DNA from 3 places in the Fictibacillus sp. Mic-4 genome. Region 3 is predicted to be linked to each of the others. Evidence: predicted binding sites of a transcription regulator. Region 3 holds the regulator's gene; each other region holds the start of a gene.

Region 1 (11,069 bases), on a different contig from region 3:
AAGCAGGTTGGGAAACTGCTCTTAGAAGTAGCGCGGCCTTTTGATATCGTCTCAAGAAATGGCGGAGAAGAATTTACAGTCCTATTGATCGATTGCCCCCTTGATTATGCGGTGAATGTCGGAGAACGAATACGAAATAAAATTGAAAACCGCCCATTCCTGCTCCATAACGGAGAGCAACGCATTTCAATTACTGTATCCATCGGTGCGGCTACGTATCCGGACTCAACAGCGGATACCGATTGTTTGTACAGATTGGCAGATGAAGCTCTCTACAAAGCAAAAAGAAGAGGCCGAAACCAGGTGGCCGCCGCTTGAGGAACACGGTCCTGGAAAATTAGAAATGAACCCACAAATCGTTTCCAGATTTCGTGCGTTTTTGTTCGTCGTTTTCAACGGTAAGTTTTTTTATTTTGAAAGGATCTCATCGACCTTTTCCCGCATGGAAGACTCCACCGTTTTCTTGTAGCGAATCCCGAGGATGAGTACCTTGAATTGCTGAGAGCGGGACAATTGGACAAAGCGGGGCTCCTTCTTTATAAATGAACGGATGATGGATAGGCTTGTCGGATGGAATGGACCGGAATGAATAGATGGAATGTCAGGAGGCAAGTTTCTGTTCCACAAGCGGGTGATCCAATATTTCATTCCAGATGAAGTATTGCTTTCATCGATAATGCAAGGAGCATACTGATGTTTCGTCTGTTTTCGAAGGTATTCATACCTGTCGCGTCCGCTTACAATAATAAAACGGTTGTCTTTTTGATCCTTTTTCACGACTATAACATGCATGCATTCCCACATCAAACTCCGGAGCTTTTTGAGACGGTCTGTAAGCTTCACCGGTTCATCAAGCTTGATTTTTTTCAGAGGTATATATTCCACCATGAATCGCATCCTATTCCCTCCTGCCACATCATTCTGTCTTCATTTTCTTTCGATTCTCTTTCGCTTTATCTTATGAACAGAATTGGGCGAATGTCACAACTGAAGCACCATTCAAATTATCTCCCTTAAGAAATTATAAATATTTTTTGCGCTTATTTTAGCGTACCATCTATCATTTTTAGCCTCCTCAGTTCCTTTTCCAATGTCCTTAGTTTTGCAATGGAGCTGAGGAAGTAAAGGCCCCGGATTACCAGAGCCTTTCTGATGGTGCTACTTCCTCAAAAGCGTCAACATCATATGTGTTGGTTGAACTCTTATACGAGATGGTTTGTATATTATCGCCTATATTTCCTGCTGCAGCTCCTAAATAAGATTTAGCCGTACTCTTTGGATCGATGACAAGCGTGTTTCCGAAAATTACTGTTCCATCACCAACAGATGAAATTTGTATTGGAGCTCTAATATCCGAAGCCATTTCTTTCCTCTCCCGTTTTCATTTTTATTCAATTGCCTGTTATCAATATATGGACGAACATAATTCGTGTATCCGCTAAATGACTATAGTTCGGCAATCCTTTGCCTGATGATTGACCCGACTTCCTCAACGCTACCTTCACAAAAGCTTTTTTAATATCCTTCCGAAAGAAGTCTCCCACTTCAAGTGTGTGAAGGATTTGCCCAACGGTAAGTGGGAGATGAATTTCAGTTAGTCGCAGCTAAAATGTTTACGAACAAATGTTCCTGTTTGATCATATACTGTTCCTGGAACCCGGGTGACCATTGGATGTTCTTACTTTATCAAATACCAACGATCCAATTGCGCCAAAAATCCCGATCCCAATTGCAGATGTGATTTCTACTGTATCTGTAATTGTTCCTTGAGTAAGAAGTATGTAGATTATAAATCCATACCCCCATCCCAATAAAGCAAAAGCTACACTTATTCTGTAAGTCATTTACCAACCCCTTCTCCAACCTCTCCGTAAAGCGTAACTTAAAAAGAAGCAATATGCGCATTTGGCAGGAGGGAATGACTTGCGGTGATCGAAATAAATATAGGAACGATTTTCCTATTGCTAAAAGGAGGCAAAAACTATGCGTGAACAAATATTGAAAATCAATAAAGTGGATATTTGTGCAGAAAGCTTTGGAAACCATAAGGACCCTGCTGTGCTTTTAATCATGGGAGCAATGTCTTCATTAGACTGGTGGGATGAAGACTTCTGCCTCCGGCTTGCTGATCGGGGAAGATTTGTCATTCGGTACGATCATCGCGATCTTGGACGATCCGTCACTTATGATCCTGGCACTTCCAACTACACCATAACAGACCTGGCTGATGATGCGGTTGGAGTCCTGGATGCTTATTCCATTGAGCAGGCTCATATCGTTGGAATGTCCATGGGCGGTTTGATTGGCCAGATTCTTGCCTTAAGATACCCGGAGCGCATACTTACGCTCACTCTAATTGCCTCAAGCGTGTTCGGAACAGAGATGGAAAAGCTTCCTCCAATGGACCAGCGCATACTGGATTACCATGCGAAAAGCGCTTCTTTAGATTGGACCGATCGGGAGGCGGTCATTTCCTATCTGGCAGGCGGATGGAAAACGTTAAGCGGCTCCAAACCTTATGAGCAGGCAAGAATGTATAAATTGGCGGAAAGAGAGGCATCCCGCGCCAGACAGCTGCCGAGCAGATTTAATCATGCTATGCTGCAAGGCGGAGAAGAGTACTACGATAGAATGGGCGAGATCAGCGTACCTTGCCTCATTATTCACGGCACAGAAGATCCGGCCCTGCCATTCGAGCACGGGCTTGCTCTTGCAAAAGCCATTCCCCACGCTGAATTAATGGCTCTTGATGGATCAGGGCATGAGATTCATAGTGAAGACTGGGACTCCATCATCAACTCGGTTGTAAAATTTAGTTCACGATAAACGAATGAGCGGAAATCTAACTTCCATAGAAAACCTCGAAAAACGGCTGTAATGGCTGAATTCGGGGTTTTGTTGTTATATGGCTTCACGATTTTCATGATATCCCCCCATTCCACACAGAACATATGTTTTATTTTCCAGTATTAAACGAACATATTTTCGCATATAATACAGATAGAGTTCTTAATTTGTCGTAAGGAGATGTGTGAGATGAGGGATAGGGTCATTTTCCTCGTAGATATGCAGTCATTTTACGCCTCTGTTGAAAAGGCGGATAACCCGAAATTAAAAGACAAACCCGTCATCGTATCCGGGGATCCCGAAAGGCGAAGCGGCGTTGTTCTCGCCGCCTGCCCGCTCGCTAAAAAATGGGGCGTTGAGAATGCATCCCGGCTCTGGGAAGCGCAGCAAAAATGCCCGGATGCGGTTATCGTCCGGCCGCGAATGCAGCGATATATCGATGTCTCCCTGCAAATCACTGAAATTTTCAACCGCTTCACTGATCTCGTTGAACCTTATTCCATTGATGAACAATTTTTAGATGTGACCGGAAGCCAAAGATTATTTGGAACGCCACGGGAAATTGCGCAAAAACTTAGAACTGCGGTAATGAATGAAACCGGCATTAATGCTCGGGTCGGCATGGGCCCAAACAAAGTGCTGGCCAAGATTTCGTGCGACAATTTTGCAAAGAAAAATAAAGATGGGATTTTCGAACTTAACCATTCCAACATGAAAGAAAAAATGTGGCCGCTGGCGGTCGGCAAAATGTTCGGTGTAGGAAGCAGGATGAATCATCATTTTTTGCGGATGGGGATTCGGACGATTGGGCATTTGGCGAATTTCCCTTTAGAGTTGCTTAAGAAAAAATGGGGGATCAACGGCCAAGTATTATGGCAAATTGCGAACGGGATCGATGATTCGCCAGTCACCGTCAAGACACATGACCAGCAAAAAGCGATCGGCCACCAAATGACCCTACCAAGAGATTATGGAACGCTGGAAGAGATTAAAGTCGTTTTGCTTGAACTCTGCACTGAAGTTGCCCGGCGCGCACGTTTTAAAGGATACATGGGAAGCACTGTTTCAATGGGCGTCAGAGGCACAAGCTTTGATTTTCCCACCGGCTTCCACCGGCAGATTAAATTAATGTCACCAACGAATTTTGATTTAGACATTTATCATGCAGCCGAGAAACTGTTGCTTACCCATTGGGACCGCCAACCTATTCGAAGCCTCGGGGTAACGTTGTCGCAATTGCAATCCTCCGAGAACGTCCAGTTGAATTTGTTTGATTATCATCTCAACAAAGAAGAGCTCAACCGGGCATTGGATTTGGTGTATTCAAAGTATGGAAAAACGGCCATTGTCCGCGCTTCCTCCCTGCTTGCAGCCGGGCAGGCATTTCATCGGGCAAAAAAAATCGGCGGGCATTATAAATAACAAAGATGAGACAATGAATGAACGATAAGATGAAATCGGAATCGTTAAATGGACGATTCCGATTTGCCGTTTTTTAGGTGATCGGCTGATAAATATTTAAAAGTGGCTGATATTTGGCATAAACCGGCTGATAAATATTTAAACTTTTATGCTCTATATCCTTATCGGACACCCGCACCGGCGGCTCCTATACCGGCTCCTCCCGCACTAATAGCGCCTGCGCCAGCAGCACCAATGCCGGCTCCGGCCGCACCTGTTCCAGAACCAGTTGCACCGCCGATAGCACCAGTAGTGACTGGCGGTTGTGGGGCAAATTGCCCGGGCCCAAGAACCGGGGGATCGACACTATATATGGAACCAGGCAAAGCACACGCTGCACAGGGGTACGTGACATGCGCTGGTGGAATAGGCTGAGGGTGGTACCATGGATACCAGACAGGAAACGGATAGGCGAATGGATAGAATTGACGTAATTCCTCTAACCGCCAAAGTGGATGAAATATCATTTTCCCTTCTCCTTTTTTTAAGTTGTCATATCAAAATATGATGAATGATGAAATTTGCTCCATCCGCTTTCCCACATCATGATTCCGTTTCCGGTAGCTTCACTTGTTCCGCTTCCTTTATTAGCTTAATCATCCAATATTACCCATTTGAATTCAATGAAAAAAGGCATACAAAAAATGTATACCTTTGAAGATCCGTTTATTCTGAACAACAATGGCTTTATAACGTGAAGGCTCATACCCGAAACCGCTCAATGGTTCCTTTCAGCTTTTCCGCTTGATCCCTCAAGTGCAAGGCGAGCTGTTCGACGTTTTCCATGACGGCGGCCTGCTCCTGGGTTGCTGCTGTCACTTCTTCGGCGCCAGCCGAAGTTTCTTCGGCAATTGCCGCGACCTCCTGGGATTGGCGGGAGGTTTGATGAATACCATCCATTTGTTTATCAACGAGGCCGGTAATGTCTTTCACTTTAGATGCAACTTCGTGGATCGTTTTTGTCATTTCATCGATCACTTGATTCGTCTGTGTCCCTTTTTCTGCCTCAAGATTGGCCGCTTCCACTTGTTCCTTAATTTGCTTAACGACACTTTCCACTTCTAGCTGGATATTTTGAATGAGTTCAGTAATGCCTTGAACCGCTTTTCCGCTTTCATCCGCAAGTTTGCGCACTTCCTCGGCTACGACAGCAAATCCTTTCCCGTGTTCACCTGCCCGGGCCGCTTCGATCGATGCGTTTAACGCAAGCAAGTTCGTCTGCTCCGCGATATCCCCGACTAATTGGATAATTTGCTCCACCTTTTTCGCATGTTCCTTTAAGCGATTGACCGCTTCCAACGAATCTTGATTGCCTTTTGCCAGCCGTTCAATTCCGCCCACAAGCGAATGGATGACTTCCTTACTTTCGTGCAGCTCGTCCAGCATCGTAGCTGAAACATGTTCTGAGTCCCTTGCTTTGCTTTGCACTTCTTCGGCAATTCGTGTAATGTCTTCCACCGATTCAGCGGTCGTTTGAATGGCGATGGCTGACGATTCCGCTCCTGCCGATATTTCACTAATCGTTTTTGCGACCGTATCCGCTTGTTCGGCCGCCCTTGTAGCCCTTTCCGAAATAATGATGACATTCTCATTCGTCTCTTCAAAGTTCTCTTCAATCGTTTGCACCATTTCCCGCAAGTTGGCCAACATTTCGTTAAAAGCGACGCCTAATGAACGAATTTCATCATCTGTTTTATGAAGCTCCACATCTTCGCGAATATCTCCATTGCTCGCCCGAATCGCGGCCTGCTCTAAACGCTTTAGCGGTTTTACAATGAAACCGGCCACAAGGAAAGCTAAAATTCCCGACCAGATGATGCCAAGAGCCAATGTAGCAATCGTAAACGCCGTTTCATTCGTATTTGGAAAAAAATAAGGATGGATGACATAAATAAAAAAGATGCTTGTCGAGTATGTAATTAACGCCAATATGGATACGAAAATCAATAGCTTCTTCCTTAAGCCCAACGTATAACGCTTCTTCTCCAACATTCACAGTTGTCTCCTTTCATTTTTCAATAGCCGCTCACTCTTTATATCGGAGAAGTTTACTAGTTTTCCAATCCTTTTTTACTCCAAAAAGCAATTGTCAGCATTTCGCCATATAAAGGAAACAATTTAAACATTGCTTCCTTATACCCTTTTTAGGTACTTACGTTAAAGGCAAACAGTCTTAGCTCTTCAGGATCATTGGGAAGTTGGATGAATCTTTCAAACTTCAAGCCTATTTTTTCGAGTAACCTGGCCGAAGCATGATTATCTTGAGTCGTGATTGCTACGATGCGATTTAGGCCTAATGTATCTTTCCCATATGCTATTACCGCAGAAGCAGCTTCATAAGCGTAACCTTTTCCCCAATACTTCGGGAGAAAGGCAAATCCAATATCCACGTCTTCTAAGGAGTCTCTTTTTACAAGTCCGCAAATTCCGATCGGCAGTTGATCTTCCTTTCGCTCAACCAAATAAAGACAAAAGCCGAATTGTTCATACATGCGAACCGGTCCATTTACGATATAGGCACATGCGTCCTCTACTGTTCTTAAGCCGCGATCACCTATATACCGCAGCCAGGAAGGATCATTAACTAGCTCAAGGATAAACTCTGCATCATCAGTTGTTTGTAAACGAAGGGTCAGTCGTTCCGTTTCAAAAACTTTCATAATAAATTCACGATCCTTTCAGCATTGAATCTGATCTTTCATACCGATTATTTTACTAATTCATTTAGATTATTTCTTTTTAACATCTTACATATTTGCGTTTGAAACCAATCCTCCCTCTAACCATTTCTTTTTGAATACTTTCGTAAGCGTTCAGGAAACTGCTCTTTTTCTTATCCCGCTTGACTTCTACTGTACCTACTTCCTTTGCGGTCTCAACTGCCTTTTCATGTAGCGGCAAATATGAAACCCCAACAGTGTATAGAAAATTATTCATAGCGGATTTCGTTCGTTCTGGCGATTCATGAATCCTATTTTTCACGCTATCAAGCATATTGGAAATCTTACTTTCGGAAAATTCATTGTCCTTGCGATTCCCTAAAAGCCAGCAGTAACAACTCCATCCCGCTGACATTCTCAGCTCATCACCGCTTACTATCCATTTATCAGCAACATCTTGTGCAATATCTGATTCTGATAAAGTGACTGCCACTACATAATCAGAAAGCATATAAAAATACGCTTCATCCATCCAACGATTATAATCCGATTCAGTCATAGCATTTGGATCTGCAATAATACCTGCAAAATACATGGCATCGTAGTTACCTGTCGCATAGAGCTCTTCGGCCAAACGTTGATTTATTTTTATTTTCTTTGCGATTGGTTTCATAGCACCTGTAGCCACGCCAAAAAGCGGCTCACGCGCACCGTTGGACATGTATATTTTTTTAGTTCGTTCCTTACCAAGGGCTTCAAGCTCCTGCATAACTGTTTCGAAATCCATAGTTTTTGCACTTCCTTTTTTAATATATAGACCCCATTGAAAGCAACTAGTGCCCCTTCACCTAAGAAAGTTCTTATTTTCAAGAATCAATTTTCACCTGTAAAAAAGATAAGAAGATGGAAGCAAAAAACACATCAACTTCTCCAGTAGTGGTGCTATTTTCATGGCATTTGGACAATAAACAGTTGATTTCCGACAATAAATCGAATCCATCGGACAATAAAATGAGTCTATTTTTTACTTATTGTCCAAAAGTAAAATTTTATTGTCTAAACTGGATGATTTATTGTCCAAATAAAAGCACTTATTGTCCGAGAACGAAATCATTTTAAATGATGTAACAATTTGTGATCGTTTTTCCTCATTTCACAGATCTCACGGGGAGTTCTATTATTGAAATCCAAACTTTTTTCTAGAAGGGGCACTAGTTTATATTTTTTCATTTTACCATTCATCATGTTCATTCTGTCCCGTTACCGCCATAAAAAAGTCGCCGAATCGGGGCTTTTAAAAATTAATCTTTTTATCCTGGGAAAGCCTCATTTTTAGAGACGCGAATCATTTCACGAGGAAAATACTTGTTAAAATAGTTTTCCACCTTTACATGGATTTCTTTTTGATACCACCGGGATAGCCCGTGTTCTTGGAATAATTGCGGCATTCCTAATCTCTCTGAACGTTTACCCATTAAGCCATCACCAATGTTTAACGTATCAATCCAAAAATGGTCTACGATTCCATCCAATATTTTTGGGAAATCAGGGGTAAATGGCAGAACAGGAGAAATTGAAGCCTGGGTTGGTATTCCTGCATCATGAACTTCCTTTAAGGCTTTTGTCCGTAATTTAATTCCAGGCGCATATGGAGCAAATATCCGCTTGATATCTTCCCTGTCTGTTTCTACCGTCATGGATACAAGGACATCGCATGTTTCTTTTAATTTTACTAACAAGTCAATATCTCTTGTAATAAGTGGACCTCGTGTTTGGATTTGAAGAAAATCAGGCGGTGTTTCAATCATTTCTTCTAATATCCCTCGTGTAATGTTTGCTTTCCGTTCAATTGGCTGATAAGGGTCTGTCGCCGAAGACATAAAGATGTTTATAGGATTCTTTTTCTTGCGAAGTTTTATCATTTCTTTTCGGTAATTTTCTGCTGCGTTTGTCTTTATGTCCACCCATTCTCCCCACGGAATTTCCTTGAATCGTTGAATTGGCATTTCCCTCACATAACAATACGTGCAAGAAAATGCACAACCGCTATACGGATTTAGCGAATGAGTAAATCCAACATCCAAATAGCCCTTTGCTTCAGTAAGGATTTTCTTTGCGAGTATTTCTTTTATTTCAATCCCCATTTGGAACGCTCCCTCTCTTCATCGTTCACCTCAATCATTAAAAAATAGAGAAAGGCTTCTATATTGTTTTTTATTATGCTTGATCCGCAGCAAAAGAGAAAGCAATTGGACATTGCCATGACCGAAAGAAGAATGGATCATGCCTATGTCTTGTCAATGCATTGTATCATTCATGGAACAATTTCAAAAACAGTACCTTGATTGAAATCAGTCACTTTCATAGAGCCATAAACTCCTAAATATAGCCTGGTTTGATCCAGATTCGTTCCCAAACTAACATAATAAGCGGACCCGGATCCAAAGTGATCATCGGTTTCAATCATACTATAATCATTTCGCTGACCATCTGCACTTGCCCTGGTATAAGCTAAAACTCCTCGAACAGGAGGTCCAGATTCCTTCCGGGCAAAATCGGTAAACACAACACTTCCCGCTAAATCGGGGATGCTATTCCCCATATAAGCCTGCACTCCTGTAAGTGCAGTTCCGCCAAACTTATCGGGTCTTTGATCTTTATGAAAATAACTGGTTAAAGGCTGAAGACGCCTCGCTGAAGTGTTTACCGCCTCATCATAATAGGCAATAGTTTTCTCATCCAAAGCCGGATTTGAAGAGCAGCCCCTTATAAACGAAGTAGGAAAAGAACCTTCCCAGCCTCGCCAGCCAAAGTTAACCAATCTTTCGTTAGATCCTGTTGAATATTCTCGAATAAGCCGAGGAACCGGGATTGGTTGATAATGTATAAATGAAAAAATCGACTCTTCCAAATCTTGTCCGACTATTCCCACATATTTGATGTATTGATGATAAAACCTTTGAAATGAAATGCCTGGTATATTCCGTACCCCTTTGGCAATGACCGTAAGCGTTTCCTGGATAGGCTCGGGGAGTTCATGAAAACGTGTGACTACAGGAGGATTATCGATAAATGTATTCTTTTCTACATCTATTTCAATGATTTTGCCTGCGATTTCCATATCATCCTGACTTAAATTAAATGGATCATATCCTGATCCCCCATCTCCGGTTGTGAAAATAAGTTTTCCCGTTTCAGGTGAAAAGTTTAAGCTATTGACACCATTATGATTAAAAAATGGCCTTCTTATGTTAAGCAATGTCCTCCGTTTTTGAGGCTGGCCATTGGCTTGTAACATCCATTCTTCAACGGTATCAATATGGTCATAGTGAGTTTCTCTATTTGTCCACCTCATGTTTAATGTTCTCGGATCACACGGGTCAGGCTTAAAATGTTCAGAAAGAGCACCGGGACCCTGTGTTCCCGCTACAGAATAATGAAGATAAAACAGACCGTTATAATAAAATGCTGGATGAAACGCCAGGCCCAGCAATCCCCTTTCATCGTATCCGCCACTAGAAACACCTGGTTCAGAAGTGCCTAGTTTGATGATTCGCGGGCGAATATCTAAAAAGGTCCTTACACTTCCGTTTCCTATGTAAAAAATCTCTCCTACCTGTGTTGCAATAAATAATCTTTCAATTGAATCGCCCGGAAGTATAGTTGTTTTCAAAACAGTGGGCAAATTGATCTGACTAACAATGGGCTGCAGCCGAACTTTCACTTTTATCAACCACTTTACACCCTTTCATTGTTTTCTTTTATAAGAATATGATTGAAACAATTCTATTAGTAACAAACCGGGACGACATAACTTGAACCCGTTAGATTAAAAAAATGTACCTTTTTAGCAAAAAGCCAAAGGTACACTTTTGTGTCAGTATTTTCTTAATGACCTCGAATATACTAATCATTTAGTCCCTTTCCAGCAAGAATTTTCTCCATACATTTTTCAATCCTTGACTGTCGGGTTTTGGATTGTTTCGCCCCCGAAAAATGAAGAATGTATGCTCTTTGCCGTCCCGGAGTCAATGCTTCAAAAGCCGTTTTTAAGGCAGGAATTTCCTCGAATTTAGTTTCAAGTTCTTCAGGAATGATCCA
Region 2 (11,069 bases), on a different contig from region 3:
AAGTGCACGTGGGCGGCTGGATCCAGGTTATTTGACATTGCGTGAAAATGAAAGCCGAAAAGCCTGACATTCGGCAAGCAGCGCACTAAGTCGATTGCTCCAGACACTTCTTCTTCATCCACTCCAAATTGGCTCGGAACTCCTGACATTTTTAACTGAGCGTTTGGAACGGAGTTGCGCAGGTTGACCCGCAGTAAAATGGATATGGATGTCCTTTTTTGAGCTGCTATATAGTTAACCAACTGTAATTCGTGCAGGCTCTCGACATGAAGGAAAGTGACCCCGTGATCAATTGCTCCTTCAATCTCTTCTTTCGTTTTTCCTGGTCCTCCAAACAAAATCGGAATGCTCTCATCGACGGCCCGCACTTTCTCGATCTCCCCTAGCGATGCTACTTCAAACCCGTGAACAATTGGTGCCAGCGCTTTTAATAGAGTCTCATCTGAGTTGGCTTTTATTGCATAAAATAATCGGCATGCTGAGGGGAGGCTTTCAATTAACTTGTTCACATGCCGACGCAATTTTGGCATGTCATAGATATAGGCGCAAAAAGGCTGCTCCCGCTCTTGCTTCAAAGATTTCACTATATTTTCTATCATTTTATTACCTCTTTCCTCTATTACATTTTCCAAATTTGCCGTCTGCTTACTGCAATCATGAAAGTTGTTACAATACATCCTAATCCCATTACGATACCCGCCAGCAACGCTCCGGCCTGTGCAGCAATAGCGCCTATCATGATCGCTCCTAACGGAATAAACCCTCTATCCATTAAGGCGATGCTCAATATTCGTCCCCTCATCCCGTCCGGAACTTGTAACTGCAACGTAATCCGGCTCATCGTCCGATAAATTTGGCTTGATAATCCAACAAAGAACATCGCTACTCCCGCGATTGGAACATTTTGAATCCCTATAAACAAAAGTAAAGAAAGCCCAAAGGCCATTATGGAACCAATCAGCCACTTTCCCGGCCGTTTCACTTCTTTCCCAAAAGAAAGCCAGGTCGTTCCAACTATTGCCCCAATGGATGAAATCGTTAAAAGCATTCCAAATCCCTCTGGCCCTAGCTGTAAAAGATCCCTTGAAAATAACGGCATCAACGTAGTGTAAGGAAATCCGAATACCATTGGTACAATCGCCAATAAAAGCAAAGATTGGACCACCGGGTGGGATTTGATAAAGCCTGCAGCTTCCCGGAGCGTCGCTTTCTCTCCTTTCTTTTGATTCCGATTCGGGATTGGAGAATAACGTATGGCACATAAAGAAAACAGTACGCCAAAAGTGGCGACCGCATTCATATAAAATAAATGGGCAATGCCGATAACCGGAAGCAAGGCTCCGGCAATCGCCGGTCCAATCATGCGGGAAAGATTAATGACCGAAGTATTAATCGCGATTGCACTCGCTATCGAGCGCTCCGAGACAAGACTCGGCAAGAGTGCATTTCGGATCGGCGTGTCCATTGCCGCCAGACTGGATCTTACTGCTACAACCATGGCAAAAAGCCAAAAAGGCGGCTTTGCCCCGGCAAGATAACCAAGGCAAAACGTCAATAGTATTGTCCCTATTTGAATCGATATTAATAGTTTTCTTCTATCATATCGATCTGCCAATATGCCTGCCGGGACACTAAAGAAAAAAGTAGGGGCTAATCGGCATGCGTTCATCAGCCCTAAATGGAGCGGCGAATTCGTAAATTGCAATACTGCCCAATTTAACACAACTAAATCCAGCCAATCTCCTATCCGTGTAACGAAACTTCCGGCCATAAAAATGGTGAACGACTTTGAGTGAAGCGCAAGTCGTGATGATTTATGCTGAACTTCGATCCGTTCCATTGGCCTCATTTTTCCGTTTTCCAGAATTCGTGAAGCGGATTCGGAACAGTGGCGTAAGAATAATCTTTTCCAGCGGGGGCTAATCTCATTTTTACCAATGCTTTATGATCGACTTCCGGCCGGTACAATGCTTTTCTGTCAACACGGACGTTTTCTTTATATTCTGGCAAGGACTCTAAATCAGCAAACACGCGCTCGCAAATTCGATAAATCTCTTGCCATAAATCTCTTTCTGATAGCCCAAAATATTTGCAAGCCTGCATGACCAGTTCGCCGAAATGATTTTGAAACACCGTATAAAACACTTTATTGTGCATTTCGTTTAGAATGTTTGTCACCGTTACGGAACCGGGATAAAATTCCTTTTTAACATTAGCAACTGGGAGTCTGTCTGCAAAAATTCTTGCCCCTCCCCAATCACGGAAAAGCATCCGAACGGGGCGGCTGTCTTTAAATATGATGATACTATTTTGCAAATGTCCTTCTAAACCGATTCCATACTTGACCATAAGGGTGAGAAAGCCCGGCAACGCGATCGAAACATATTCACTGATGAACCGAAAAGCAGCCCTACGCAAGGAGGTTTCGTCTATTACTTTCGCATACGTTTCAATGAGTTCTGCGAAAATGATTTTTTCCGTAATCGGCGATTCAGAAAAAAGCGAGCTACCGACGATGGCCACCTCGTCCTTAGCCGTAAATGATTCTACATTTTCACGCAATAACGCTGACAGATTTCTACTTTTCAGATGATTCATATCTGTTTCTTTTAGCTTGAAATTGAAGCCCGCACATTCACAAATTGGCACAAACTTCTCGGCCAACTCCGATTCTTGCTGCATAATGGAACGAATGATTCGGGTAAAGACAGGCCCGTTATTTGTCGTATTGGCAGATATGGAACGAACTGTAGACGTCATCTGGCTATTGACCGCCACTTTTATGGCGTGTTTAGGTACACCGCCATTTTTAAAAGGGACGACCGTTCGAAATGATGAGGTTGCACCGCCCGGAACTTGAAATCCGCCTATTGGAACGACAATCTCCTCTTCTATTTCTTGTTTGTAAATAACCGGGATCGCGTTTTTCAACTGCCACGGATGCACGGGAACGAATATAAAATCGTTCACACGAAGCCCTCGAGCTGTAAATTCTTGCTCTACCGCCTTTCGTAACGTCGGATACTCGGTAAATAGAAATTCATTTACATCCTTTGTATTTTCCTCAATAAAAGCGAACTCTGCATAATCTTTTCGAATACCTGCAAACTGAATTGCAGCTTCTCCATTAAATTCCGGTGCATAGCGTAACACATCTTTCGGTTCCATGCCGAGTTTCGTTTTTGCACCTGGATGAAGATTATGTCCCTCAACCGATAATTGCTCAAAAAACAGGCTCGCATCAAAATCAGGATCTAGTTTCTTTTGCAGCAATACCCAATCAAAAGTCGTTGCGATGTCTTGTTTTCTGGCGATTTCTCGTAGCTTTTTCTTCTTTTCTAACCAAAACGCATATGCTAATGCAAGATTGGCGCTTCCGTTCATCAATTCGAGCGCTAGCCGCGTCCAATCATATCCATTTCCCCCATTCGTATTTTCTTTGGACCTTATTAATTGTAAAAACTCAACGGCATGTTCCAATCTCCGGGCTCCCTTTTCTGAAACATGCAATATCTTCCCTGCCACTTCTAAACGGTTAAACGCATATGTTCGGCTTACCGGGATCACAATGCACGAACTTTCAGATAGAGAATATATTTTGTAACTTCTGCCGCTGTCTAAGCCATATGTATGGAGTGTCTGAATGATCTTCTGCCAGTGTTCATCAATGGATGGAACATTTAATGTATGAATGGTGCCAATGACGTAGAGATCATACGAATATGAAACAAGTCCCATAATATCCTCACGCAACATCGCACTTACAAGCCGATTCAAAATTCCCCTGCGGCCTCTTGCAAGCGATAATTGATAAGCCGGAACCATAGTTGGCTCATTTTCTTTTAAAAAAGTAAGAACGTTCAATTCATCCTCCATCATCTTTCCTTCCTTACTATCTCTGGCTGCTTTATCTAGTGAATCCATCTGTAAAAGTTGGTTCGGACTTACACCCATCACATCGTCTCTCCTTCCCGGTTGATCATTGGATTTGGAACTTTCATGTACGAGTACGCTGTCACATCCCCACAGAGGCGCATCGTCGCCAGTGCTTTTAAGTCAATCATTGGTTCAAAAAGAGCTTGCTCATCCGCTGCAGCCTGTTCTTTAATTTCGGGATCTTTTTTCAACGTTTCAAAAACGTCTTTACACACACTAACAATGGGCCGCCATAGCTTCTCTTCATTTACATCTAAAGCGCGGACAAGACAGGTGATCAATTCAGCGAAATGGTTTTGCATAACAGAATACGTGATAATCTTTCTCAGCTCATCTACGTTATGCGTAACCGTTGATGAACCGGGATGAAACTCTGCTTGAAATCCATTTTTTTTCAATCTTTCCGGTAAAATTCGCACACCGCCAAAGTCTCTTATAAGAATACGTACGGGCTCTCCATTACGAAAGACAGATACGCTATTTTGCATATGTGCTTCTAAACTAATTCCATACCGTACCATCAGTATGATTAAGCCTGGCAGCGAGATGTTAGCATACCTTTCGATAAAGAAGACCGCCGCATCTTCTACGTCAACCAATTGATAATGGTCGGCCAGTTTATCGATTAATTCAACCGCAATTGGTTTACCGCTAATCGGTGATTCTGCAAGAAGGGCCGCTGCCGGCATTGGAATCTCATCTTCGTTTTTCACATAATTCTCCGGGTTCTCTCTTAAAATGGATGCCAAATTGGCTTGTAATATCCAGCGGTTCTCTTCAGACAGTTCCAGATTTGCGGGTTGAAAATAAATGCCTGCTCGCTCTTGAAGTACAACAAGGGTTCCCGAAAATTGATTCTCCCTTTCTTGAATGCTGGCCAGGATTTTCGAAATAATCGGCCCGTTTTCTACCGATTGAGGCGAAACCGTACGCACCGCACTCGTTGTTTGCACATTGACCGCTGTTTTAATATGATGCTTCTTCTCCCCGCGATCTTGGAGGGGAGCTAATGAGCGGAAAGAGACGAGTGCTTGTGCCGGAATCCGAAAATCCGGTATGGGAACGATTTGCTTCTTTTCAATTTCTTCTTTATAAAAATTGAATAACGTATGGTCAAATTGCCATGGATGAACTGGGACCAATTCAAATTGAGCATCATCCAGCCCTTGTGCCCGCAATGTTTTTTCAACAACGGGTTGCAAGCCTTCATACTCTTCATATAAACGGGTAGTCACATTCTGTTCATCGATAGATGTTGTCTGGCAGAAGCCTTTAGCAACTGCTATTAAAGCGACCTCAGGCAGAGCTCCCCATTCCGGTGAATAGCGGATGACGTCTGCAGGGTCAAGACCGAATTTTGTCTTCGCCCCGGGATGAAGGGGATGCCCTTCAACGACCCACTGTTCATAAAATGCGAGCGGGCTAAAGTCTTTTTTAGTCTTGGCTTGTTGGAATACCCAGTCTAAGGACGTATGTATCTGTTTGTACTCCGCTAATGCGGCTAACTCCCGTTTTCTATGAGAAGCCCCTGCCAGTGCAAGCGTTAAATTCGCCACTCCGTTTTGAATTTCCAACTTAAACCGTTGGTATTGTTTTTCCATTACCCCTTCTAACAACCCTTCTTGTCTAAACAATTCCAGAAGCTGGGCGGGATGTGCCAGTAGGATTGGAGACTCATACCCATAAACGATGGCATCGCCTGTGATATCAAACCTGCCGAGTGAATGAAGGCGCTTCACAGATATCTCCAATGTTTTTCGACCGGACAGCTGGATAGAGATTTTTCCTTTTTGCCAAATAACCCTTTCGTCTTCGATTACTCTTTCCCGTATCATTGCCTGAAACAGACGTTGAAGGATGCCCTGTCTCCCTTTATGGATATTCATTATGTACTCTTGTTCCAATTCAGGCTTGTGGTTCCGAATGTATTCGAGAGTTTTCCATTCTTCTTCATATAAATCCTCTTCTCGTACCGGGCTTATATTGTTTTCGGTATAGATCACGCTTATTTTCTCCCCTTTCTCCTTGCATGTTATGAGAATGATAACCATTCTCATAACAAGATTCGAATACTATGATAAATGATAATGATTCTCATCGTCAATTAAAAATAATATTACAAAAATATTTCAATTGTTATAAAATAATCTCATCATGTAAAAAAGGCGATTGCCGAAACGGTAATCGCCTTTTTTCAATAATTGCGGTTTTTATAGTCTTTGAATGGAATTACTTGTCCAATTTCCTTTTTTTCAATCTGCAATGATCCTTAGATATACATCCGGAAAAGCAACTCATCTTTTCAAAAAATACAAAACATGAACTATTTTCCAGTACTAAACAAACATATTTTCGTATATACTATAAGCGAAAATATGTTCGTTTTTTTAAAAGTTGTCAATCAATGAATAAATGAAGGTGAGGATTTAATGACACCGAACAAACTAACCCCAGGATATAATTTAATGTGGGAATCGAGCCGAATGATGCTGCCTGAACATCGGGAGCAGTTATTAGAAGAGCGGCGAAGGCAAAAGGAATTCCGCTCTCCTTTGCTCGATGAGGATCAACTTCTAGAGATCAACCGGGTCATTGCAGAATCTATTGAACAAGAACGGGCGGTTACCGTCACGTATGCCGAAAAGTATGGACCCGTCCAGTTTTGGGGCTGGGTGAAACATGTGAAACCGCACGAAAAATGGCTTAAGCTCATCAATGATGAAGATACGCTAACCATCTCCTTTGACCGAATCCTCGATGTTGAAATGAGTTAGGGGCAAAAATGTGCATAATCCAGAAATTATGCACGTTTTTGTATTAAAGAGACACAGAATTGATTGTATTAGAAACAGCATGGCCAATCCTTTATTCGAATCGTATATTGTACTTACTTAGTAAATCGCTTAAAGCAGGCCTTTCATTTCCATCGCGTCCAACGACATGAGTGGCTGTTACCAATGAATTTAATACGGCTTCCTCGGTCGCCTCACCAACCGCCCTGAAGGCGATGTCGATCTCTTCTTCATGAATCATAGGAATGGAAAGTAAATGGGAAGGATTCTCATGAGGTATTTTTGTAGCTGTCGAAAAGCCAATGGCCACCTCGCCGCTCCCGGTTGTAATAATAGAACCTGTACGCGCTAACCCTGTAACCGCCCGTTTTATGATCCGGTTGAGCTGTCTTGTTGAAACAGGAAGATCCGTTCCTACGATGATGATGACCGACCCTTTATCTTTTTCCTCATAAGATCCTCGAATGACTTCTTTTAATTCTTTGCCAACAGCCTTCCCGTTTATCTTTAGGTCATCTAAACTACCAAAGTTGGTCAGTACTAAAACACCCATTGTATACGAGCCATGCTCTAGCTTCATCAGCCTGGAGGAAGTGCCGATGCCGCCTTTTAATGAGTAACAAAGCATCCCGCATCCCGCACCGGCTGTCCCCTCTTTAAATTCGCTTGACGCATTCTTTATCGCCTGGAAAACATGTTCTTTCGTAATACATCTGGCGCGAATGTCATTAAGAAACATGTCGTTACATTCAGCGATGACCGGATTTACGGTACCTGTCGTCCGCCCGATCTCGGGGTTAGTTTCTAACATATATTCGATCAATGCATCTGCAGCAGTTCCGACGCTTAACGTATTGGTCAAAATGATTGGGGTTTCCAATGTTCCTAATTCATTGATTTGAATCGTGCCTATCGTTTTTCCGAAGCCATTAATGACATGGCTTGCGGCTATCAGTTTTTCTTTAAAAAGATTCCCCTGATGAGGGATAATGGCCGTAACACCTGTTTGCCTGTTTTGGCCGCTAAGTGTTACATGGCCGACAGTCACTCCTTTTATATCAGTAATAGAATTGTAGTGCCCTGTCTCTAAATTCCCAATTTCAACTCCGAAATCTCTTATTCTTTTTTGACCTAGCATAGTAGCCCCTTCCTTAAAATAAAAATTAGTTATCATAAAGCTTAAAATCCGTGCCTATTGTTTAAGTGTCCTACTTTGACTATAAAGTTTAGCATCGTTAGCATACTTCCTCAGATAAAAAGATTCTATTAATACCGAAAATATCCTTTGGGCATAATTTTTAAATCCTTTATTTAAAGATTGACACAAATTAGTACCTGGTACTAATATTAGACTATAAATGCAGGTGTTAAATTTGTAAAGGGGATGAAGAAATGCAGTCAAAAGCAAGAATTACAGCGATCGGGACCTATGTACCGGAGAAGAAGCTTACCAATAGCGATTTAGAAAAAATAGTGGATACAAATGATGCATGGATCGTGCAAAGAACGGGCATGAAAGAAAGAAGAATTGCCGGGGACAGCGAATATGCCTCTACGATGGCTTTTAAAGCCATTGAAAACTTAACGGAACAATATGACAAGGAACTTGATGATGTCGATTGTATCCTTGTGTCAACGACGACGCCCGACTATGCATTTCCAAGTGTCGCCTGCCAGATACAGGAGCACTTTAACATTCCGCAAACCAGCGCACTGGATTTCAATGCAACTTGTGCCGGCTTTACTTATGGCCTGCACATGGCAAACGGTTTTATAACATCCGGACTCCATCGGAAAATATTAGTTATAGCAACAGAAACATTATCAAAGGTAACGGATTATACGGATCGAACAACTTGCATTTTATTTGGCGATGGGGCAGCTACGGTTTTAGTAGAAAAAGATGAAGAAAACCCAAGCTTTATTGCTACACATACAGGAACAAACGGCGAAGGGGGCATGCATGTCTATCGTACAAATTTAGCTGGTGAGATGTTTGGGGAACCTTTAAAGGAGCATGGAAAGATCGTCCAAAACGGAAGAGAGGTTTATAAGTGGGCGGCCCGTACGCTTCCAGCAGGCATGGAAGAGCTTTTACGAAAGGCTCGTTTGCAAATGGATGAAATAGACTGGTTTGTTCCACATAGCGCAAATCTGCGCATGATAGAGTCCATCTGTGAAAGATCAGGCTTCCCGATGGATAAAACGCTGACCAGTGCAGAATTCATGGGTAATACCTCTTCAGTTTCGATTCCTTTAGCCTTGCAGCTCGGCATAAACGAAGGAAAGTTAACAAACGGGGACACCCTCATCCTCTACGGGTTTGGCGGTGGCCTCACACATGCGGGACATGTCGTTAAGTGGGACTTAGGAAAGGATTAAGAGATACACTAAGTAATGAATGAGAGTGTTGGGAACTCATCCCAACACTCCGCTATCCTTTTTTAAAAAATCATCTTAGCCATTTGAATATTCGTAGCCTCAAACCCGCATTTTTCGTACAATTTAATGGCCGTTTGATTGTGGCCAAAGACATGCAGCCTAATTGTTTTAATCCCCCGGTCCTTTGCTACTTCTTCCAGAGCTGCCAAGGCCTGTTTGGCGTATCCCCTCCCGCGGTGTTTTTCATAGATTAAAAAGTCGTAAATAAACGCTGTTTTCTGGTCCTCTCCTCTTTCATGAAACCAGAGATAGCCGACCTTTTCATTACTAGTTTCGTCCACAATTTGATAAAGAAAATGATTTTTCGTATGTAATCCATCCGGCAAAAGCTGATCAAATTCCTGCTGGGCCAATTCGAGCGCCTTCTCTTTTGGCCAATTTCCCGCCTTTGCTTTTTCTTCCCCATAATTCTTAACCGAGTAGGATAAATAAACCGAAAACTCTTCATCATTCATTTTCCGAAGTACAACCATAAAAACCCTCCTTAACCAATCAGTTAACCATAATATTTTTATAGAAACTAAAAACAAAAAAACATTGACGCCCCTTATCGTGATCCACTACAGTCAAAGTAGAAAGGATGTGCCCGATGGACGATAAACTATTGGAAAAAATGATCAAAAAATCGTTACTTCAATATTTCGGCGAATTTGAGGAAATTCCTTTAAGCGACAAAGATTATCGCAATCTTGTGGAGAAAATTCAGGATGAATTACCGAGAAAAGAGGAAGAAATTCATATGATCATAGAAGACATCGTCTATGAATTTTTGACAAACTAGCCCCATATTAACATAGCTCTTCTATGTATCTAATAATATTAAAAGCAATTTTTTAAATGGTCCGGAAGAAAAGTCCGGGCCATTTTGGCGAATCTTCTTTTTTAAAATAATGATTAAAATCGGCAGAATAGTTAAAGTTGAGCGATAAATGCTATAATTGAAAAAGGATTTCTATTTACTAGTAAATCACTACAGCAATCATACGAATAGTACTAATTAGAGGAGGAAATGATAATGAGCCAATCTACAGATCGGAAAGCATCACGGCGCATTACGGCGAATATTTTCAAGGGTTCGGTCGGAAATCTCATCGAATGGTACGACTGGTACGTTTATTCCGCTTTTGCCATCTATTTTTCGGCAGAGTTCTTCCCGGCAGGAAATCAGACCCTTCAGCTCCTTAATACCGCGGGAGTCTTTGCCATCGGCTTTCTCATGCGCCCGATCGGAAGCCTATTAATGGGCCGCTACGCCGACCGGTTTGGCCGCAGGGCCGCCTTGACGCTTTCGGTAACGATTATGGCCATCGGTTCGCTCGTCATTGCCTGCACACCAGGTTATGGAACAATTGGCGTGTTGTCACCGATCATTCTCGTCATCGCACGTCTATTCCAGGGGTTGTCGCTCGGCGGAGAATATGGAACGTCTGCTACATACTTGTCAGAGATGGCATCAAGCGGCCGGCGCGGATTCTACTCAAGTTTTCAGTACGTTACACTAGTTGCCGGACAGCTGGTCGCATTAGGCGTTCAAATTATCCTTCAGCAAATTCTTGACGAATCCGCTATGGTATCATGGGGCTGGCGCATTCCTTTTGTGATCGGGGCCATCGGGGCGTTAATCGTCCTGTGGATGCGCCGGACGATGGACGAGTCAGAACAGTTTGAGAAAATGGGCGAAAAGAAAAGAGAAGAAGCCGGAACTCTTCGAACGCTAATGAAGTACCCGAAAGCTGTATTGACCGTTATGGGGCTTTCCCTCGGTGGAAATGTCGCTTTCTATACGTATACGACGTATTTGCAAAAGTACATGGTTAATTCAGTGGGACTTAATAAGGAAATCGTGAGCATGATCAATTTTATTGCTTTATTGATCTTCATCGTGCTTCAGCCGCTTGC
Region 3 (11,069 bases):
CAGCAGTCGGTATTGAGCCTACAAGAGCATTGACGAAAAATGAAGATGAACGGCTTCGTCAAAATGTTTACGATGCGATTAGAACGGATTCTCACGGAAGAAATGCCGCGATTACAACAAACCCTGAATATGTCAAAAAAATCAATGAACTTGGCATTATAGCGATGAAAGGGCACAATCAACAATTAAAGCATACTATTTTCGATGAACTCGGAACTTTAATCGGAAAAATCCCGCCACTGCCGAACCAGGCAAAAACGACAAAACCAAAAGACATTCATTTAAACCGCAAACAGGAAAGACAAGGAAGAAATTTATATGACTAAATCCGTTAAAAGCTATTCATATTTGCATGAATAGCTTTTTTCTCTATTTCGGAAACGGGCTTTTGCTGATTCCTGCGAAATAAATAAAGACGAGCGGAATACATTAGTAAAGATACTTGAACTTAGGCATTTGTCACAAGTTTTAGAGTCATGCGTATAATGAAGTCAGATAGATAAAGAGAGGTGTTTCTCTTGCATGATTCAATGACAGTTAAAAACAAAACGCAAATTAATATCGTATTGAACCAGCAAAAGGAAAAGTTGAAGACGGAAAGTGCTTTATTTGTAAAAGAAGAAAAGCTTGATAAACATTTGCCTCTAAAGAAAGTGGAAAAAGAATTAAGCGCACTTGTTGGCATGGAAGAGTTAAAGCAAATAGTGAAAGAGATTTATGCATGGCTGTATGTCAATAAATGCAGAGAAGAACAAAATTTAAAAGTCGAGAAACAAGTGCTTCATATGATGTTCAAAGGAAATCCGGGAACGGGAAAAACGACTGTAGCAAGGCTGTTAGGCCACTTGTTTTACGAGATGAATGTCTTGTCAAAAGGGCATCTAATTGAAGCGGAAAGGGCGGATCTGGTTGGCGAATATATTGGCCATACCGCGCAAAAAACACGTGACCTGATCAAAAGGGCGATCGGCGGAATTCTTTTTATTGATGAAGCGTATTCTCTTGCCCGTGGCGGTGAAAAAGATTTCGGCAAGGAAGCGATCGATACGCTTGTAAAGGCGATGGAAGATCAGCAACATGACTTTATTTTAATACTTGCGGGCTATTCGAATGAAATGGACAAATTTCTCCGCTTAAACCCGGGCTTGCCATCAAGATTTCCCATTAAAATCACCTTTCCGGATTATAAAGTGGATGAATTAATGGAAATCGCCCGAAAAATGATAACTGAACGCCAATACATGTTTACGAAGGAATCCGAATGGAAACTCCGCCAGCATCTTCAAAAAATATGCGCCAATCCTGAAAAATCGTTTAGTAACGGCCGCTATATCCGCAATGTGATTGAAAAGGCGGTCAGAAAACAATCCGTCAGGCTTCTGCGTGAAGATCGGAACGACCGAAAAGCGTTAATGACGATCGAAGCGGATGACCTTCAGGTAGAATAGCGGGAATAGATTTGATAAAATGAAGACAGGAAAGGCGGTATTAATCATTTATCAGGTAGACTCTAAAGGCAGGTTAGTTTATTGAAAGAAATCACGCAAGGATCACGGGAAAAAGCGATTCTCGTTGGCTGCCAGTTGGTCGGGCAATCCGACGAGCGCTTTTTTTATTCGATGGAAGAATTAAAATCGTTGTTAGACACTGCAAAAGGATTATCAGTTGCTGAGGTTACACAAAAACGCGAGCGCGTGTGTGCTTCCACGTTTATCGGAAAAGGTAAAATTGAAGAAATAAAAGCCCTAGAAATTGAACTTGAAGCCGATGTCATCATTTTTAATGACGAGCTTACTCCGGCGCAAAATCGTAATCTAAGCCGTTTTTTTGAGGCAAAAGTGATTGATCGAACCCAATTAATATTAGATATTTTTGCCCAAAGAGCCAGGTCAAAGGAAGGTAAGCTCCAGGTCGAGCTCGCTCAATTGCAATACTTATTGCCGCGCCTTGGCGGCATGGGAATCGCCCTTTCAAGGCTCGGCGGAGGAATTGGAACGAGAGGGCCAGGTGAAACGAAGCTTGAAAAAGACAGAAGGCATATCCGTTCACGCATCAATGATATTAAAAGTCAGCTTAAGAACATTGTCCAGCACCGCGAGCGTTACAGGGAGCGAAGGAAAGAAAATTATTGTTTTCAAATCGCTCTCGTAGGCTATACAAATGCTGGGAAATCAACGATATTTAACCGGTTAACGGAGGCGGATAGCTTTGAGGAGAATCAGCTGTTTGCCACATTAGACCCGCTAACAAGACAATTAAAATTGCCGAAAGGGCTTAACGTGCTCATGACGGATACGGTTGGATTTATCCAGGATTTGCCGACTTCGCTTATCGCGGCTTTCCGATCAACATTAGAAGAGGTAGCTGAGGCGGATCTGCTCGTTCATGTTATCGACGGTTCCCACGAAGATCACGCCGAACACGAAGCGACAGTGCTTTCGATTTTAAGTGAGTTAGGGGCTTCGAACGTCCCTGTTTTAACGGTTTATAATAAAAAGGACCGTTTTCCAGAATCGTTTACCCCGATTACTACATCCATTTCGATTTCTGCATTTGATCAAAAGGATATCAATCGATTAAAAGAGGAAATGGAAAAAGAAGTCGTTAAGCAATTAAATTATTATCATATTGAAGTTCCGGCAAGTGATGGCAAGAAGCTTTCTATTCTAAAGAAGCATACTATTCTCATCGAGCGAAATTTCAACGATGAAAAACAAGTTTATGAATGCAAAGGATATGCCCATCCATTTTTAAACCTTTAAAAAAGTAAGATAAGGAGCAGGAGATGTACTCATTATTTTCGAATGGCGAAAGATTAAAACCACTTGTAGAAAAAATCGAATGTAAGATTATCGAAAAACATAAAGAAATTGACAAAGTTTCAGAATTTAATCAATTGAAGGTACTTAAAAGCTTTCGTAAACATAAAGTGAGCGACTATCATTTTAACCTTTCTACGGGCTATGGATATGACGATGCGGGCAGAGATACGCTTGACGCGATATATGCTGATGTTTTTGGCGGGGAAGCGGGGCTCGTCAGACCGCAATTGATTAACGGCACACATGCGATTTCAACCGCTTTATTTGGCGTTTTAAAGCCTGGAGATGAATTGCTATATATAACTGGCAAACCGTATGATACGCTAGAAGAAATTATCGGAATCCGTGGCGATGGATCTTGTTCATTAAAAGAATACAACATTTCTTATAACCAGGTTGATTTACTTCCTGATGGATCTGTTGATTTGGGAAAGATATCCCAAGCCATTAACAAGAATACTCGTATGATCGGCATCCAGCGATCAAAAGGGTATGCTGACAGGCCTTCTTTTACGATTGCTGAAATCGAGCAAATGATCCGTTTCGTAAAAGAAATTAAACCCGATGTTGTGGTGTTTGTTGACAATTGTTACGGCGAGTTTGTCGAAGAAATGGAGCCATGCAACATTGGAGCGGATTTAATGGCCGGCTCGCTTATTAAAAATCCCGGTGGAGGGCTTGCCAAAACAGGTGGATACATTGTTGGAAAGAAAGAACTGATTGAAAGATGTTCTTATCGGCTGACAACCCCTGGCATTGGAGCGGAAGCGGGAGCCTCCCTATACAGTTTATTGGAAATGTATCAAGGCTTTTTCCTCGCCCCTCACGTGACGGCACAGGCGGTAAAAGGGGCTGTCTTTACGGCCGCTTTTTTGGAGGAAATCGGGCTTACGACTAATCCGTCATGGGATGCGAAAAGAACGGACTTAATTCAAGCTGTTTCGTTTCATGACCGAGAGCGAATGATCGCTTTCTGTCAGGCGCTCCAAACCGTTTCCCCGGTAAATAGTCATGCTATTCCAACTCCGGGTTATATGCCGGGGTATGAAGATGATGTCATTATGGCAGCGGGGACGTTTATCCAGGGAGCCAGCATTGAGCTTACCGCGGATGGTCCAATCAGGCCGCCGTATATAGCATATGTCCAGGGCGGTTTAACCTATGAACATGTAAAAATCGGCATTTTAACGGCTGTCGATCATTTATTAGAGAAAAAGTTAATTGATTTTTAAAAAGAAGACCCGGTCTTCTTTTTTTTTGAAAAAATCATGTTAAAAAACATAACATTTAATTGACATGTGAGCTTTTATGACATAAGATAAAAATAAGTTGAAAGGAGGAATTGATCGTGAATGACAATACAAGAAGAAATATGCCTTTATTTCCAATCAGTATTGTAATGAAATTGACAGAGCTTTCAGCACGTCAAATTCGCTACTATGAAGAACATGATCTCATCCATCCGGCACGTACGGAAGGAAATCGCCGCTTATTTTCTTTCAACGATGTTGATAAATTGCTTGAAATTAAAGCTTTGCTAGAACAGGGTGTAAACCTGGCGGGGATTAAGAGAGTGTTCGAATTAAACGAACAGGCGGTCAATATCCTACAAGCAGGGCACCAGATGCAGGCGAAAAAAGAGGTTTCCGATTCGGCGATTCATCGCCGCTTAAAGCGTGAGTTGATGCATGCGGGCCGTTTCGGAAAAACGTCCCTTATTCAAGGGGAGTTATCACGATTTTTTCATTAATTCATTTTTGATCATTTAGAGGAGGAGAACGACGTTGGCTAAGTATACGAAAGAAGACATCATGCGAATTGCTGAGGAGGAACATGTTCGTTTTATCCGTTTGCAATTCACCGATTTACTAGGAGTTATTAAAAATGTTGAAATTCCAATTGGACAATTGAAAAAAGCATTGGATAACAAAATGATGTTTGATGGGTCTTCAATTGAAGGTTTCGTTCGCATTGAAGAGTCCGATATGTATTTGTATCCGGATTTAGATACATGGGTTGTTTTTCCTTGGACTGCCGAAAAAGGAAAAGTGGCGCGCCTTATTTGCGATATTTACAACCCGGATGGAACTCCTTTTGAAGGTGACCCGCGCGGCATTTTAAAACGTGTTCTTAAAGAAATGGAAGAGCTTGGATTTACTGATTTTAATATCGGACCTGAGCCAGAGTTTTTCCTTTTCAAAAATGATGAGCATGGCGAACCAACGCTAGAATTAAATGATAAAGGCGGCTATTTCGACCTTGCCCCAACAGATCTTGGCGAAAATTGCCGGCGTGATATCGTTCTTGAATTAGAAGATATGGGCTTTGAAATTGAGGCTTCCCACCACGAGGTAGCTCCAGGGCAGCACGAAATTGATTTTAAATATGCAGATGCCGTATCGACTTGTGATAACATTCAAACCTTTAAGCTTGTCGTTAAAACGATTGCTCGCAAACACGGATTGCATGCGACGTTCATGGCAAAACCATTGTTCGGTGTGAATGGTTCCGGTATGCACTGCAACATGTCATTATTTAAAAATGGCGAAAATGCATTTTACGATCCATCTTCAGATACTGGTTTAAGCGAAACGGCGATGCAATTCCTTGCCGGCGTTTTAAAACACGCCCAAGATTTCACGGCAATTACGAATCCGACAGTAAACTCGTATAAGCGTTTAGTGCCTGGTTATGAAGCTCCGTGTTACGTCGCCTGGTCCATGCGCAACAGAAGCCCTCTTGTCCGTATTCCGGCTTCACGCGGCTTAAGCACACGTATCGAAGTGCGCAGCCCGGACCCGACGGCAAACCCTTACCTTGCGATGGCTGTCCTTCTTGCAGCCGGCCTTGATGGCATTAAAAACAAGTTGAAAGCTCCAAAACCAGTTGACCGCAATATTTATGTGATGGATAAAGAAGAGCGTGAAGAAGAAGGAATTTTAGATCTTCCAGCAACGTTAAAAGAAGCGCTTGACCGCCTGTTGAAAAACGAAGTGCTTGTCAAAGCATTGAGCGACCATGCTGTGAGCCACTTTGCTGAAGCAAAAGAAATTGAATGGGATATGTTCAGAACGCAAGTCCATCCTTGGGAGCGCGAACAATATTTATCGATGTATTAAACATTGAAAAAAAACCCCGCACATTAAAAAGTGCGGGGATTTTTGCTGTTATGTATGCTTGTTTATTGAATGGTGCGATAGACGCCGATAACTTTGCCGAGAATCGTGCATTGTTTCAATATAATTGGAGCGAGCGCAGAGTTTTCAGGTTGCAGGCGGATATGGTCTTTTTCTTTGAAAAAGCGTTTAACCGTCGCTTCATCGTCTTCCGTCATCGCAACGATAATATCCCCATTTTCAGCGGTTGGCTGTTGTTTGACGACAACGAGATCTTTATCGAAGATTCCGGCTTCGATCATGCTATCCCCTTGAACGACAAGCATGAATACATTATTATCTCCGACAACATGTTCCGGCAAGGTAAAAAATTCTTCAACGTTTTCCACAGCCGTAATCGGAGTTCCGGCGGTAACTTTACCGATGACAGGAATATTGACCGTACGGTATTTTGGAACTGGATCATTGTTATTTTCCCCTAAAATTTCAATCGCTCTCGGCTTCGTTGGATCTCTGCGGATGAGCCCTTTTTTCTCGAGTCTTGAAAGGTGCCCATGAACTGTAGAGCTTGATGCAAGCCCGACAGCTTCTCCGATTTCACGAACGGATGGCGGATATCCCTTTTTTTGAACTTCTTGCTTAATAAATTCCAGTATATCGAGCTGCCTTTTTGTTAATTTATTCATTTTTTTCCACCTCTTTTTACAGAATCATCTTACAAAAAGTATAACATGAACGTTCGTTTTCCACAAACATAAGTTCGAAAAAAAAACGTTGACTAGAACGGATGTTCTTTTTATAATATAAACAAGAACAAATATTCGGTTTAGGGGTGGTTATTAATGCAACGTAAAGGATTATCTTATATTATAGTATTGGTAGCGCTTGTATTCGGTTTCTTCCTTACCTTTGTCCACCATTCGCTTGCTGAAGATCGGCAGCATTACATACAAGTTACTGTCCATAAAGGGGATTCATTGTGGAAGCTTGCCGAAAATTTTAAAGCAAAACATCATTTATCCAATGAGGAGTTTATTCACTGGGTGGAGGAGAGAAACGGTATTTATGCCGGGAATATTATTCCAGGACAGAAAATTACGATACCGGTGAAAACAACAAAAGATTAGGTGGCTATTATGAAAGCTGTTATTTATTGCAGAGTTAGTACGGAAAAAGAGTCGCAATATTCCTCTTTAGAGCGGCAAAAAGAAGAGCTGATGGCCGTTGCCCATCAATACTCGATGGACGTTGTGCGGACCATTGAAGAGCAGGCGAGCGGTTACGACCTTGATCGCGATGGAATTTTCGACATTATGGAAATGGCGAAAAATAAACGGTTTGATACACTGCTCGTTATTGATGACACGAGGCTTGGAAGAGGGAATGCGAAAATAGCGCTTCTTCATCAATTGCTGAAATATAACATTAAAATTTTCACGTTTCACGGTGAATATAAGCTGCAAGAGGCGGAATCGATGGTTCTTGAGATTGTCGGGGTGGTCGAGGAGTATCAACGGAAGTTGCACAATTTGAAGATCAAGCGTGGAATGCAAAAAGCGATTAAAAATGGGTACAACCCTGAGCTCAATTTAAAAAATAGACAGAACGGCGGAAGGGAGCGAAAGGAACTCCCCATCAATGAGATCATCAGATTGCGCCGAATGAATTTAACCTTCAAGGAGATTGCGACAACACTAAAAGGCCTGGGATATGAAGCATCAAAAGCGACCGTGCACCGGCGGTATATCGAGTATATCGAGAGCAATGATTCTAAGGCTAGAAATTCTCCTTAATTTCCGTTAATATAGTAGTAATTTAAATAGAGTAAGGAGTTAATTGCATGCTATCACCTGAGAAGATTGAACGGATTAATTATCTTTCTAAAAAATCAAAAAGAGAAGGACTATCAATAGAAGAAGCGAAAGAACAAAAACAACTTCGGGAAGAGTATTTAAAGAATGTACGCCGTTCTTTTGAAAACAAGTTGCATTCGATAAAAATCGTTGATCCAGAGGGCAATGATGTTACCCCAGAGAAGCTAAAAGAAAGCCAGAAAAGCAAAAAGAATTTGAAGCAGTAAAAACATCAGCTAATCTTTTATGGGAAAAAGAGCCTGATTTGTATTTTTTGCAAATTAGGCTCTTTTTATTGTTGCAAATTTTCAAAAATAAGATATACTGTTATACAACAAGTTGAAAAGGGGAGAGAGAAATGACATTTTCGATGACGGAGTCTGTTATAAAACTATATAAAGAAATTGAGTTAAATGCAGGGGAAGCGCTCCGGTTGTTTGTCAGGTATGCAGGCGGTACGAATAATGGCGGCTTTTCTCTTGGTGTTAGCCCTGATGAGCCCAGGGAAGGGGATTATGTGCAAGAAATGAACGGATTGCGTTTTATTGTACGACCTGATGATCAATGGCTTATAAATAATATGAAGCTCGATTACGACGATAAAAACGATCAATTTATATGCGAAATTCCAGCATTGGGTTAATTGGAAAAGCTGTATTATAACAAAAAATGTTATAATACAGCTTTTTTAGTAATGTAAAATGTTAAATTTGGAAAGCTAAAATGGACAAATGTGCTTGAGAAAAATGCACTTTATGTATATAGTAAATCGTGAATACATAATTGGAGGGATAAAGGAGTGGCAACACAATCAATTGATCAATTAGCGATTAACACGATTCGTACATTGTCAATCGACAGTATTGAAAAAGCAAATTCCGGTCATCCGGGAATGCCTATGGGTGCTGCACCGATGGCATACAGTTTATGGACGAAGTTCATGAATCATAATCCGGCTGATCCGAAATGGTTCAATCGTGATCGTTTCGTTTTATCAGCAGGACACGGATCAATGCTTCTTTATAGTTTATTGCATTTATCCGGATATGATGTCTCAATGGATGATTTAAAAAGTTTTCGTCAATGGGGCAGTAAAACACCGGGGCATCCCGAGTACGGCCATACACCGGGTGTTGACGCAACGACAGGCCCATTAGGACAGGGGATTGCGATGGCAGTAGGGATGGCGATGGCAGAAAGACACCTTGCTGCAACGTACAATAAAGAAGGGTTTGAAGTCGTCGACCATTTCACGTACTCCATTTGTGGTGATGGGGACTTAATGGAGGGTGTGGCAAGTGAAGCTGCATCACTAGCCGGCCATTTGCGTCTTGGAAAACTCGTTGTACTTTACGATTCAAACGATATTTCACTTGACGGTGATCTCCATCTTTCGTTCTCTGAAAGTGTACAAGAACGTTTTAAAGCATACGGCTGGCAAGTGTTATATGTCGAAGATGGGACAAATCTTGAAGAAATTGAAAAAGCATTGCACGCTGCCAAAGAGGATACAACCCGTCCGACATTAATTGAAGTGAAAACGGTGATCGGCTATGGTTCGCCGAATAAATCTGGAAAATCCGCTTCCCACGGAGCCCCTCTTGGCCCTGATGAAGTAAAGTTAACGAAGAACGCGTACGATTGGGTATTTGAGGAAGATTTTTATGTTCCTGATGAAGTGAGGGAACATTTTAATCAGCTTAAACGAGCGGGAGAGCAAAAACAACAAGAATGGAACTCGTTATTTTCAAAATATGAAGAAAAATATCCTGAGCTTGCCAAAGAGCTCACATTAGCGATTAATGGGAAATTGCCTGAAAACTGGAATCAACATCTTCCAGAGTTTAACAAAGCGATTGCGACAAGATCGTCTTCAGGAAAAGCGTTAAATGCCCTGGCGAAAAATGTTCCATGGCTGTTTGGCGGTTCTGCCGACCTTGCGGGATCGAACAAAACCCTTTTAGAAGGTGAGCGTAACTTTGGCCGCGATGATTACTCCGGTCGAAACATCTGGTTCGGCGTGAGAGAATTTGCTATGGGTGCCGCGGTAAACGGTATGGCGCTTCATGGCGGGTTAAAAGTATTTGGCGCAACTTTCTTCGTGTTCTCTGATTATCTTCGTCCGGCCATTCGTCTTGCGGCCTTAATGAAACTTCCGGTTATTTATGTGTTTACACATGATAGCATTGCAGTTGGTGAAGACGGGCCTACACATGAGCCGATCGAGCAATTGGCTTCATTACGGGCAATGCCCGGACTTTCCGTTATTCGCCCGGCCGACGGTTATGAATCAAATGCTGCATGGGAAGCCGCTCTGGAAAGCAAAGATACACCAACGGCGCTTGTTTTATCAAGACAAGATTTACCGATATTGGAAGGCTCAAAAGAGCTTGCTGCTGAAGGTGTAAGACGCGGCGCTTATGTCCTTTCACCTGCCGAAGGAACTGCAGATGTCTTGCTACTTGCCTCAGGATCTGAAGTGAGTCTTGCGGTTAAAGCGCAAAAACAATTGAAAAATGAAGGAATTGAGGCTTCAGTTATTTCTATGCCTTCATGGGATCGCTTTGAAGCGCAATCCGCAGAATATAAAGAAAGTGTCTTGCCATCTAATGTAAAAGCTCGCCTCGGCATAGAAGTAGGCGCATCGCTTGGATGGCATAAATATGTAGGAAGCGAAGGTGACACCTTAACTATTGATCAATTCGGTGCCTCTGCTCCTGGTAATCGCATTATGGAAGAGTACGGTTTTACTGTGGAAAATGTGATTGCTAAAGTAAAAGCATTATTAAACAAATAGTAAGCGCAAAACCCGGGGAATATGAACCCCGGGTTTTTTTCGACAAAAAAAGTGAAGTCTTGCTCCAGTATAAGACATAAATTTTAGTAGAAATCATATATACTACTGTAAAAAGATGGACGGGAGGAGCGGCTTTGAGGGAGTACTATATTTATAAAATCAATGAAGAAGTAGCCAGTGAATTTTTCAGTAAAGAAGGCAAACTTTTTCACCTTTTTCTAGAAGAATATAAAACGTTTTCAGCAAAGAAAGAGATCCTTCTTAAGCAAATCCATTACATAACGTCTTCTATTTCGTGTGACAGCCTTGAAGCTTTTCTTATTATGATGTTGAAATCGACGGAAGGCTTTACGTTTGAAAATCACTCGTTTTTACTTGAATGTGAGAAAAGTTCCGCTCGTTTGCATTTATCGAAACATTATTTAGTCCTTCAAAGTGCCGGCAATTATGAAGCGGAAACGATTTTTTTTGAAATGCTTAG

What was found. Region 3 encodes LexA, which represses DNA repair genes until DNA is damaged. Its sites were predicted from a motif close to CGAACATATGTTCG; they were not measured.
Region 1: a site for LexA is predicted at 2,975-2,988, ahead of dinB (DNA polymerase IV). Genes of this name have one in related genera too.
Region 2: a site for LexA is predicted at 6,305-6,318, ahead of WD019_RS05860 (YolD-like family protein). Genes of this name have one in related genera too.

Annotation. Positions count from the first base shown of each region.
Region 1 is NZ_JBBHZM010000016.1:71,858-82,926, forward strand. It holds gene WD019_RS12075 (diguanylate cyclase) at 1-318, shown strand, start outside; gene WD019_RS12080 (hypothetical protein) at 409-897, opposite strand; gene WD019_RS12085 (spore germination protein) at 1,136-1,363, opposite strand; gene WD019_RS12090 (alpha/beta fold hydrolase) at 1,984-2,826, shown strand; gene dinB (DNA polymerase IV) at 3,037-4,269, shown strand; gene WD019_RS12100 (hypothetical protein) at 4,431-4,775, opposite strand; gene WD019_RS12105 (methyl-accepting chemotaxis protein) at 5,011-6,300, opposite strand; gene WD019_RS12110 (GNAT family N-acetyltransferase) at 6,453-6,968, opposite strand; gene WD019_RS12115 (DNA alkylation repair protein) at 7,048-7,755, opposite strand; gene WD019_RS12120 (SPL family radical SAM protein) at 8,279-9,112, opposite strand; gene WD019_RS12125 (PQQ-dependent sugar dehydrogenase) at 9,283-10,701, opposite strand; gene WD019_RS12130 (YdeI/OmpD-associated family protein) at 10,875-11,069, opposite strand, start outside.
Region 2 is NZ_JBBHZM010000005.1:36,045-47,113, forward strand. It holds gene WD019_RS05840 (type III PLP-dependent enzyme) at 1-599, opposite strand, end outside; gene WD019_RS05845 (MFS transporter) at 620-1,840, opposite strand; gene WD019_RS05850 (IucA/IucC family protein) at 1,846-3,954, opposite strand; gene WD019_RS05855 (IucA/IucC family protein) at 3,954-5,939, opposite strand; gene WD019_RS05860 (YolD-like family protein) at 6,366-6,710, shown strand; gene WD019_RS05865 (P1 family peptidase) at 6,802-7,866, opposite strand; gene WD019_RS05870 (ketoacyl-ACP synthase III) at 8,121-9,110, shown strand; gene WD019_RS05875 (GNAT family N-acetyltransferase) at 9,173-9,643, opposite strand; gene WD019_RS05880 (YqzH family protein) at 9,760-9,951, shown strand; gene WD019_RS05885 (MFS transporter) at 10,186-11,069, shown strand, end outside.
Region 3 is NZ_JBBHZM010000001.1:413,134-424,202, forward strand. It holds gene WD019_RS02090 (YhcN/YlaJ family sporulation lipoprotein) at 1-326, shown strand, start outside; gene spoVK (stage V sporulation protein K) at 531-1,448, shown strand; gene hflX (GTPase HflX) at 1,530-2,762, shown strand; gene WD019_RS02105 (aminotransferase class I/II-fold pyridoxal phosphate-dependent enzyme) at 2,786-4,054, shown strand; gene WD019_RS02110 (MerR family transcriptional regulator) at 4,171-4,572, shown strand; gene glnA (type I glutamate--ammonia ligase) at 4,607-5,941, shown strand; gene lexA (transcriptional repressor LexA) at 6,004-6,624, opposite strand; gene yneA (cell division suppressor protein YneA) at 6,781-7,065, shown strand; gene WD019_RS02130 (YneB family resolvase-like protein) at 7,075-7,731, shown strand; gene WD019_RS02135 (DUF896 domain-containing protein) at 7,779-8,018, shown strand; gene WD019_RS02140 (HesB/YadR/YfhF family protein) at 8,150-8,434, shown strand; gene tkt (transketolase) at 8,591-10,588, shown strand; gene sirA (sporulation inhibitor of replication protein SirA) at 10,723-11,069, shown strand, end outside.